2 regions of the Paenibacillus sp. Leaf72 genome follow, and region 1 is predicted to be linked to the other one. Evidence: predicted binding sites of a transcription regulator. Region 1 holds the regulator's gene; the other holds the start of a gene.
What was found. The regulator LexA, encoded in region 1, represses DNA repair genes until DNA is damaged. The targets are predictions, from matches to a motif close to CGAACATATGTTCG.

Region 1 (3,495 bases):
GTTGTCATTCTAACCTTTGTAGCAACAACCATCTCAGAACGACGGCCTTTAATCGCTTTTCCGACGATCTCTTCAGAGCGTCCGCTTACATAAACGTTCGCCGTATCGAGAAAATTGCCGCCGCGCTCCACAAAACGATTGATCATCTCAAGCGAATCCTGCTCATTCGTTGTATTGCCAAATGTCATCGTTCCAAGACAAAGTTCAGAAACAGCTAGTCCACTACGTCCAAGCAGTTGGTATTTCATAAAATGATGACCGCCTCTCCCATTAAAATAATTAATGCTGTGGCTTCTCGTCTCCCGCTTCACTCTCTTCATCTTCTACGAATTTAATCGTATCAAGCTGTTGGCGAAAATTGCTTTTAAACTGCTCCATATATTTACTGCGCAGCTCAGCCCGTTCCGTCAGTTCCTCGGGCGTCAAACCGACTGTTTTATTTTTACGGGATAATTCATTAATTCTGGCAATAAGCTCTTCCATTGATTGCTCACCTCACTTGCTGTACTTTTCCCAAACTCTTTCTACTTTGACATTACCAATACGCTGTTGTCAAGGTGAAACGGCTGTCGCCGTCCTTTGGCGGCGCAGCGCGTTTCAGTCCGAGAAATATAGAGAATGGATGAGAAAATCATATCCTTTCCTATATTTCAAGAAAATGGGGCTATAATTAAATACAGAATAGATCGTACAACGATAATGCTATCATTGTTCCGATCTATTCTGTATTTAGGTCGAGTATTCACGCTTCAAAAGTTACGAAGAACAGCTACATGATTTCCGTCATGCAAACAGCTTGCGTATAGTATAGAGGCATGCTTCTTAATGAAGCTATGGAGAAGGAATGACCAGCTTCTGCCCAGGCCATATATCTGGCGACGACAGCTGGTTGCGTTCCCGTATTTGATAAACGGACCAGCGTATATCATCAGAACTGTCCGAGTATTTACGTGCAAGCTCCCATAATGTATCGCCTTGCGCAACCACTACCGTCTGTTCTCCAGCAGACGCTGGCGCAACATGATTCACTGAAGCTTCTGTGCGCACCAATAAAAAACCAGAAAACAATACGATAAACAGAGTCAGACACACCGCCAACTTCAAAGCATAGTTGCTAAATCCAGCCATGCTGATTTGCCATTTCATCTTTGCCGCCTTAACAGGCGCTTTCTCTGAGAAAATAGATTGATAGGATTCTGGATAAATGATCATTGCCCTCACTCCCAAACGTTTGTTCTGTTTCGATATTAACACGAACATTTGTTTGTGGTCAACAGACAATGCGAACTTTTGTTTTTAGGAACTTATGTTTGTACGAACGGCGGTTCCATGTTATAATTTGAGAAATAAATACTCATATTGCACTTCGAATGAAGTGCATGGATCAAAGTTTCAATCAAAATTCATGTCGCACTCATCATGGAGTGCGTGAACTGGAGTGATCGTGTTGTCCAAAGCTTCCAATCGCCAGCAGTCGATTCTGGAATTTATAAAGAACGAAGTTCGCGAGAAGGGTTATCCGCCTTCCGTACGTGAAATTGGAGAAGCAGTTGGACTTGCTTCAAGCTCGACTGTACACGGTCATCTGGACCGTCTGGAGAAGAAAGGGCTTATCCGCCGCGATCCAACTAAACCTCGCGCTATCGAGATTTTGGATCAGGAAGATGTCGACGGGATTATCCGTCCTGCTGTTACCCATGTACCGATCGTCGGTAAAGTTACTGCCGGTGTGCCGATTACCGCTACTGAGAATATTGAAGAATATTTCCCCATCTCTTCCCATTACGTAGGAGATGATGATGTATTCATTCTTAATGTCATTGGCGAGAGCATGATTGAAGCCGGCATACATAACGGCGACTACGTTATTGTACGCCAGCAGCAGACCGCTACTAACGGTGATATTGTGGTCGCCATGACTGAGCACGATGAAGCAACAGTCAAAACCTTTTACCGCGAGAAGGATCATATCCGTCTCCAACCGGAAAATGTAACCATGGAACCTATCCGCCTGAAGAACGTTACGATTTTAGGCAAAGTCATCGGCTTGTTCCGGGATTTTCATTAATCGTTGAAATTTCATACCCTTCATACTTGAATAAAGCTGCATCCTTGACCGCACTAGAAACGGGTTGGATGCAGCTTTTTAATTTAGGCAGAGGATTTTTTCAGCTCTCGGTCTTCCTACTCAGACTGCCTCGGTATGACGACATTTAGGAAAGCTTGAACAACCCAAAAACTCTCCACGCGCACTTTTACGACGAACTAATGGCTGGCCACATTTTGCACATGCTACTTCTGTCCTTATTTGCTTCGTAATCATTTTCTCAGTATTGTTTTGTTCTGTGTCGGTATGTGGTGTTGGAATTGATCTATTGGCATTGATCTTCAAAATCATTTCAATGAGCTCTGCTCGATCAATAAGCCGAACTGTATTTGATTTTGCTAGGGTGATTGCAGCTTCTGTATATCCACTGTTGGAAATGACCCATGCCTCATTTGCCGAATAATGTGCGATAGAAGCCTGTGCTTCTTGAACAGCCTTAATCCCGACATTTTTACTATAACGTTTAGCTTGAACGACCACCCTTTGCGCGCCTTTTGCTATAACAAGATCTGCCCCGAAATCTCCTGCTGCCTGCGTCACCGTTACCTTATAGCCATGAGCCTCTAAAAGATGTCCAAGATACTTCTCGAACTGTCGGCCCTCCATCTTATCTATTTCTGCGATACCGGAACGCTTAAGGCGTTCATTACGTTTGCGAGCAATTGATATCGCTACAATTGCATACAACATCATAACCGCACCAAATGCAACACCCGCAAAAATAAAAGAATTTGTAAGCTTATAGGCACCAAAACCAGCACCCAGCATAAGTAGCAGCACAAATGCTTGTACCGGGTCCAATTCCTCTTTCTTCCTTCTACGTTTTGCCATATTTAGATCCCCTTTGTTCAACATAATATACCTTATATCGGCATATATAATAGGAATTTGTACCTAATAATGAAAAATACATAAAAGTTATCAGTCTACTCACTTTACTTAACTTTGTTTCATCACAATCAGTAGTATCGATTTTCACAATAACTAACACCATATAAAAAGGCTAACACATAGCACTACTGATATCTTCATCAGTAATACTCGTGTCAGCCCTCTCCAAATTTACAGTCGGTTACCGGTATGTATGCTATTGTTTCATCATTCATTTGATGTCATGGATCTGATCGAACCCAGCGAGGAAGAGCTCAACATCCCGTAATCAACAGTATAGCGGAGTGAAACTAATTTCAATTCGCTGGACTGTGAGACGAAAATGAATGCGGCTTTATCTCCCCGCTGCCTGGAACTCGATCATTCCTGCTTTAATATCTTTCTGTCTCTATAATGATATTTGTTTCCCTCTGTTTTACATTTTTAATATAACACAGGATACTAATACGTTTTGTCGTTTTTTGTCGAAATATTTAATCGTTCGATACTAGTATCGA
Region 2 (3,495 bases), on a different contig from region 1:
GCGCGGATTCCTGTTTCATTGAAGCGGTGGAACACGAACGTGAGCAAGGAGAAAGAATCTGATCTTATCCAACATCATTTTAATAAAAACGGCCTGTTAACCATTATGGTTAGCGAGCCGTTTTTTATTAGAAAAGTTATTTTGTTTCAATCCACGCGACCAATTGGAAGCGACCAAGTCTTACGACCATATGATAATAATAACTACGATGCTTGTGTTTTGTCAACCATAAGTTTATCGTCTGATATAAAAGCAAATTGTTCAGCGTCGTTAATCACATATGCCCTCGATTTCTCTAAATAAGAATTTGTCGCCATTAATTTGAAAAAGACCTTGTAGTGGATCTATTCTTTCAACGACGCCAGCTATCTCTATTTCTTGATATGGATGATACATTTTTATTCTGATAGGCTGTCGGCCACAAAGCGAGTTGTAGATTTGTTGTTCAAAAAATTCTTTTTCTTGTTCATCTAAAACTTTGCATTCTCGAATCCCTTCCTCGATGCGACTCTTGTTAATCGCTTCACGATGTTCAGGGATTATGAACCGGCTTGATTCCCATAAACCATTACCAAACAATTTTTTACTCATCTAAAATGACCTCCGATTTTCTGCCCTCTATCCCTAGCTTGGCCGGCAGGAAGGAGGGAGGATGCTCTCATAATAATCGTATCACCATATTTTTGTTTTAAAGAATCCGTTATCCTTTCTAAAGCCCTTGGTCGCTCAATATCATCGAAGATGGAAATTTGATACCCATTGTCCTCTACAAGATTTGATAAACTTAAAGACACTCTTCGAATCAATGTATTATCGCATTTTGTATGCAGCAGCTGGACAGCAGCACGGAATACTTGATTTGTTATATTCGTTGGATCTAACAGACGTACTTGCGATGAAAAGCCAGTAGGCCGTTCGTAATCAGAGCCCTGGCAAGAGAGGCTGACGGTGCTTCCCATTAATTTTTTATTCCTACATCGTTGACAAACTGTTTCTGCTAGCTCCAATAAGGGGGTAGTTACATCTTCCCTGTTTAAGCCATAAGGTAAAGTTATTTGGTTTGAGATTGACTTTGGTGTAGCCTCATGTGTATGTGGGTCTACAAAGCTGTCTTGCGAGATACCGTTGGCTATCCGCCAATAAAGTTCAGCGGTAATATCTGAATTTTTCCCCAATCTTGCCCGCAATCGATTCTTTAGTGTGGGGAGGGGGGTGTTGGCTAAATCACCAATTGAATATATTCCCATGCGCAGGAAATGCTTTCTCATTTGCGATCCCACCATAAACATTTGGTCGATTGGAAGTGTCCATAATGTATGTGGAAGATCTTCTTTTTCCAGAATAAATATGCCAGTCGCATTTTTTTTGGCAAAGCAACTTGTCGCCATTTGGGCTAAAATTTTGCTGCTGGATGATAATCCAACCTTTGCTACCAAGCCGGTCTCAATGAAAACCCGTCGCTGGATATCAGTAGCCATCTTAATCACATCATAATTAAAAAAGTGCAAACTACCAGTAATGTCTAATAGCTGTTCGTCAATGGAAAATACTTCCACTAAATTAGTGTATGATTTATAAATATTCGTGATTTGCATTGATATTTTTATGTATTCCTCCATTCTTGGACGAACAATAATCAAGTTCGGGCATTTTGCCAAGGCTTCCCCAATTCGATCGCCTGTCTTTACTCCTTTGGCTTTTGCAAGCGGACAAGCTGCTATAACCGGGGCTGTTCTTCTGGCTGGATCGCTTGCAACTACAAGAGGTTTGTTTGCATACTGAGGGTTATGAGATTTTTCTACAGAAGCATAGAATGCTTGTATGTCAATTAACGCAATCCAAGACTTACTTTGCATGGGTTATCACCTGGTAAGAAAGAATATTGCTTATACGGAATTTTCTAAACTGATTCGAGGCCAGACAAATGGCTTCAATAAATTCACCATTAACCGACCGTATTTTAATGCGGCGGTGACTGAAGTGTTTTTTCTTATCCATATAGATTACTTCAAGAGACCGTCCGATGTACTTTTCCATGTCACTCCTCCAAATAGGAACGTTTGTTCTTATTATATACGAAACACTCATTTTTATTCCAGTGAAAAAATTTTACAGCTTATTGTATGTGCAAACACTCCAAGGGAAGATAATCGACGGATGTTCTTAATTATTAATTCATTTCTTTTTTGACGTAACTTTTGAATGAATAATGATGGGGAAATGAATGGATGGGACATACGCTAATAAAAGTTGTTAATGTATACCCTATTCGATACTGGTGGTTAAGTGAGATTTTCTCCGATGAACTATACAAAGCAAATAATAAGACCAAAGGATGCGATGTATGCGGTGAGCACCAGGATGACATGCCTACAAGTCCGGGTTGCTCAGGAACTAATGATGGACCAAAGTATGATGATGAGGAAAACTGATTAATGCTGCTGTGAAAAATACAAAGTGATTATTAAAACCATTCGAAAGGATGGTTTTTTTGTTTTTCATGAAGGAATTCAATTCTGAACGCGGGGCTGGAGACAGCACGAAGGGGATAGTCCAATAAAATGCTCATTTTGCATCACCTGGGAAGTAACGCGATGCTGGAACCGCCCGCAAAGGAGATGGATATCACTTTTTAACATAGTTACGATAAGATGCAATCGCACCTAAAACGCTCCAAACAACATAGGAGGAACCAATTAAAATGATAAATAGTTGGATGGTTGCGTTGAACTCTTCCTTATGAATCGCAAGATAGAACGTCACTCCAGTCAGGAAGAGACGCAGCATATTTACTGTTTGACTCATCAAATACTTTTTTTTGAAGTTATTGTGGCATTCAATAATTGAATCCGTTGTAGAAATTCCGATAATAGGTTCTGGTTTGAAAAATATGTACCTTATCGAGAAGTAACAAACCCCAATCAATCCTAGTATTGTGAAGCATATTAGTATTAAATCTATGATCTTCATGATTTACTAAATTCCTTTCTTTATTCAAGATTGACTTTCATTACTTTACGCTGTGTAAATATCACTGTAACCCGATCTCCAGTCTGTAATTTCTTCCATTCTCTCTTATCGATGCTAAAGACTGTATCATTCACCCTGATTAGATATAAGCTATTTTTTTCAGAGGATGTCACCATAGGTATTCGTCCAATCCAAAGGGGTGAACCATCTGTGCGGGAACAATTTACACATTCGTATTTATCGGAAATACTACCACTCAATTTAGATGCAGCTTCGATTTTTTTTTGGTAAGAGTCATTAACTTCTTCCGTCTTCTGTTTTTGAATATCAAGTATAGCGGCATTCATCGAGTCAAAAAGTCCATTGGGAAGAAATGAACTTTGGATTACTACAAGGACAACTGCCATCATGATAGCAAGTTGCATGTGTTCACGATTCGATTCAGAAACTCTTCGCTTAAATAATGACTTTAGAAAAGCCATCGTCCCACGAAAGGTGCTGATCAACAACATCATCACAGCTAAG

Region 2: the regulator LexA is predicted to act here: its motif matches at 2,054-2,067, upstream of ASF12_RS29870 (DNA polymerase IV).

What each region holds. Positions count from the first base shown of each region.
Region 1 is NZ_LMLV01000031.1:437,598-441,092, forward strand. Features, by position in the region: gene ASF12_RS25300 (aldo/keto reductase) at 1-248, opposite strand, end outside; gene ASF12_RS25305 (DUF896 domain-containing protein) at 280-483, opposite strand; gene ASF12_RS25310 (LysM peptidoglycan-binding domain-containing protein) at 832-1,212, opposite strand; gene lexA (transcriptional repressor LexA) at 1,448-2,068, shown strand; gene ASF12_RS25320 (restriction endonuclease) at 2,189-2,938, opposite strand.
Region 2 is NZ_LMLV01000034.1:152,905-156,399, reverse strand. Features, by position in the region: gene ASF12_RS29875 (YolD-like family protein) at 271-591, opposite strand; gene ASF12_RS29870 (DNA polymerase IV) at 588-1,856, opposite strand; gene ASF12_RS29855 (hypothetical protein) at 2,991-3,495, opposite strand, start outside.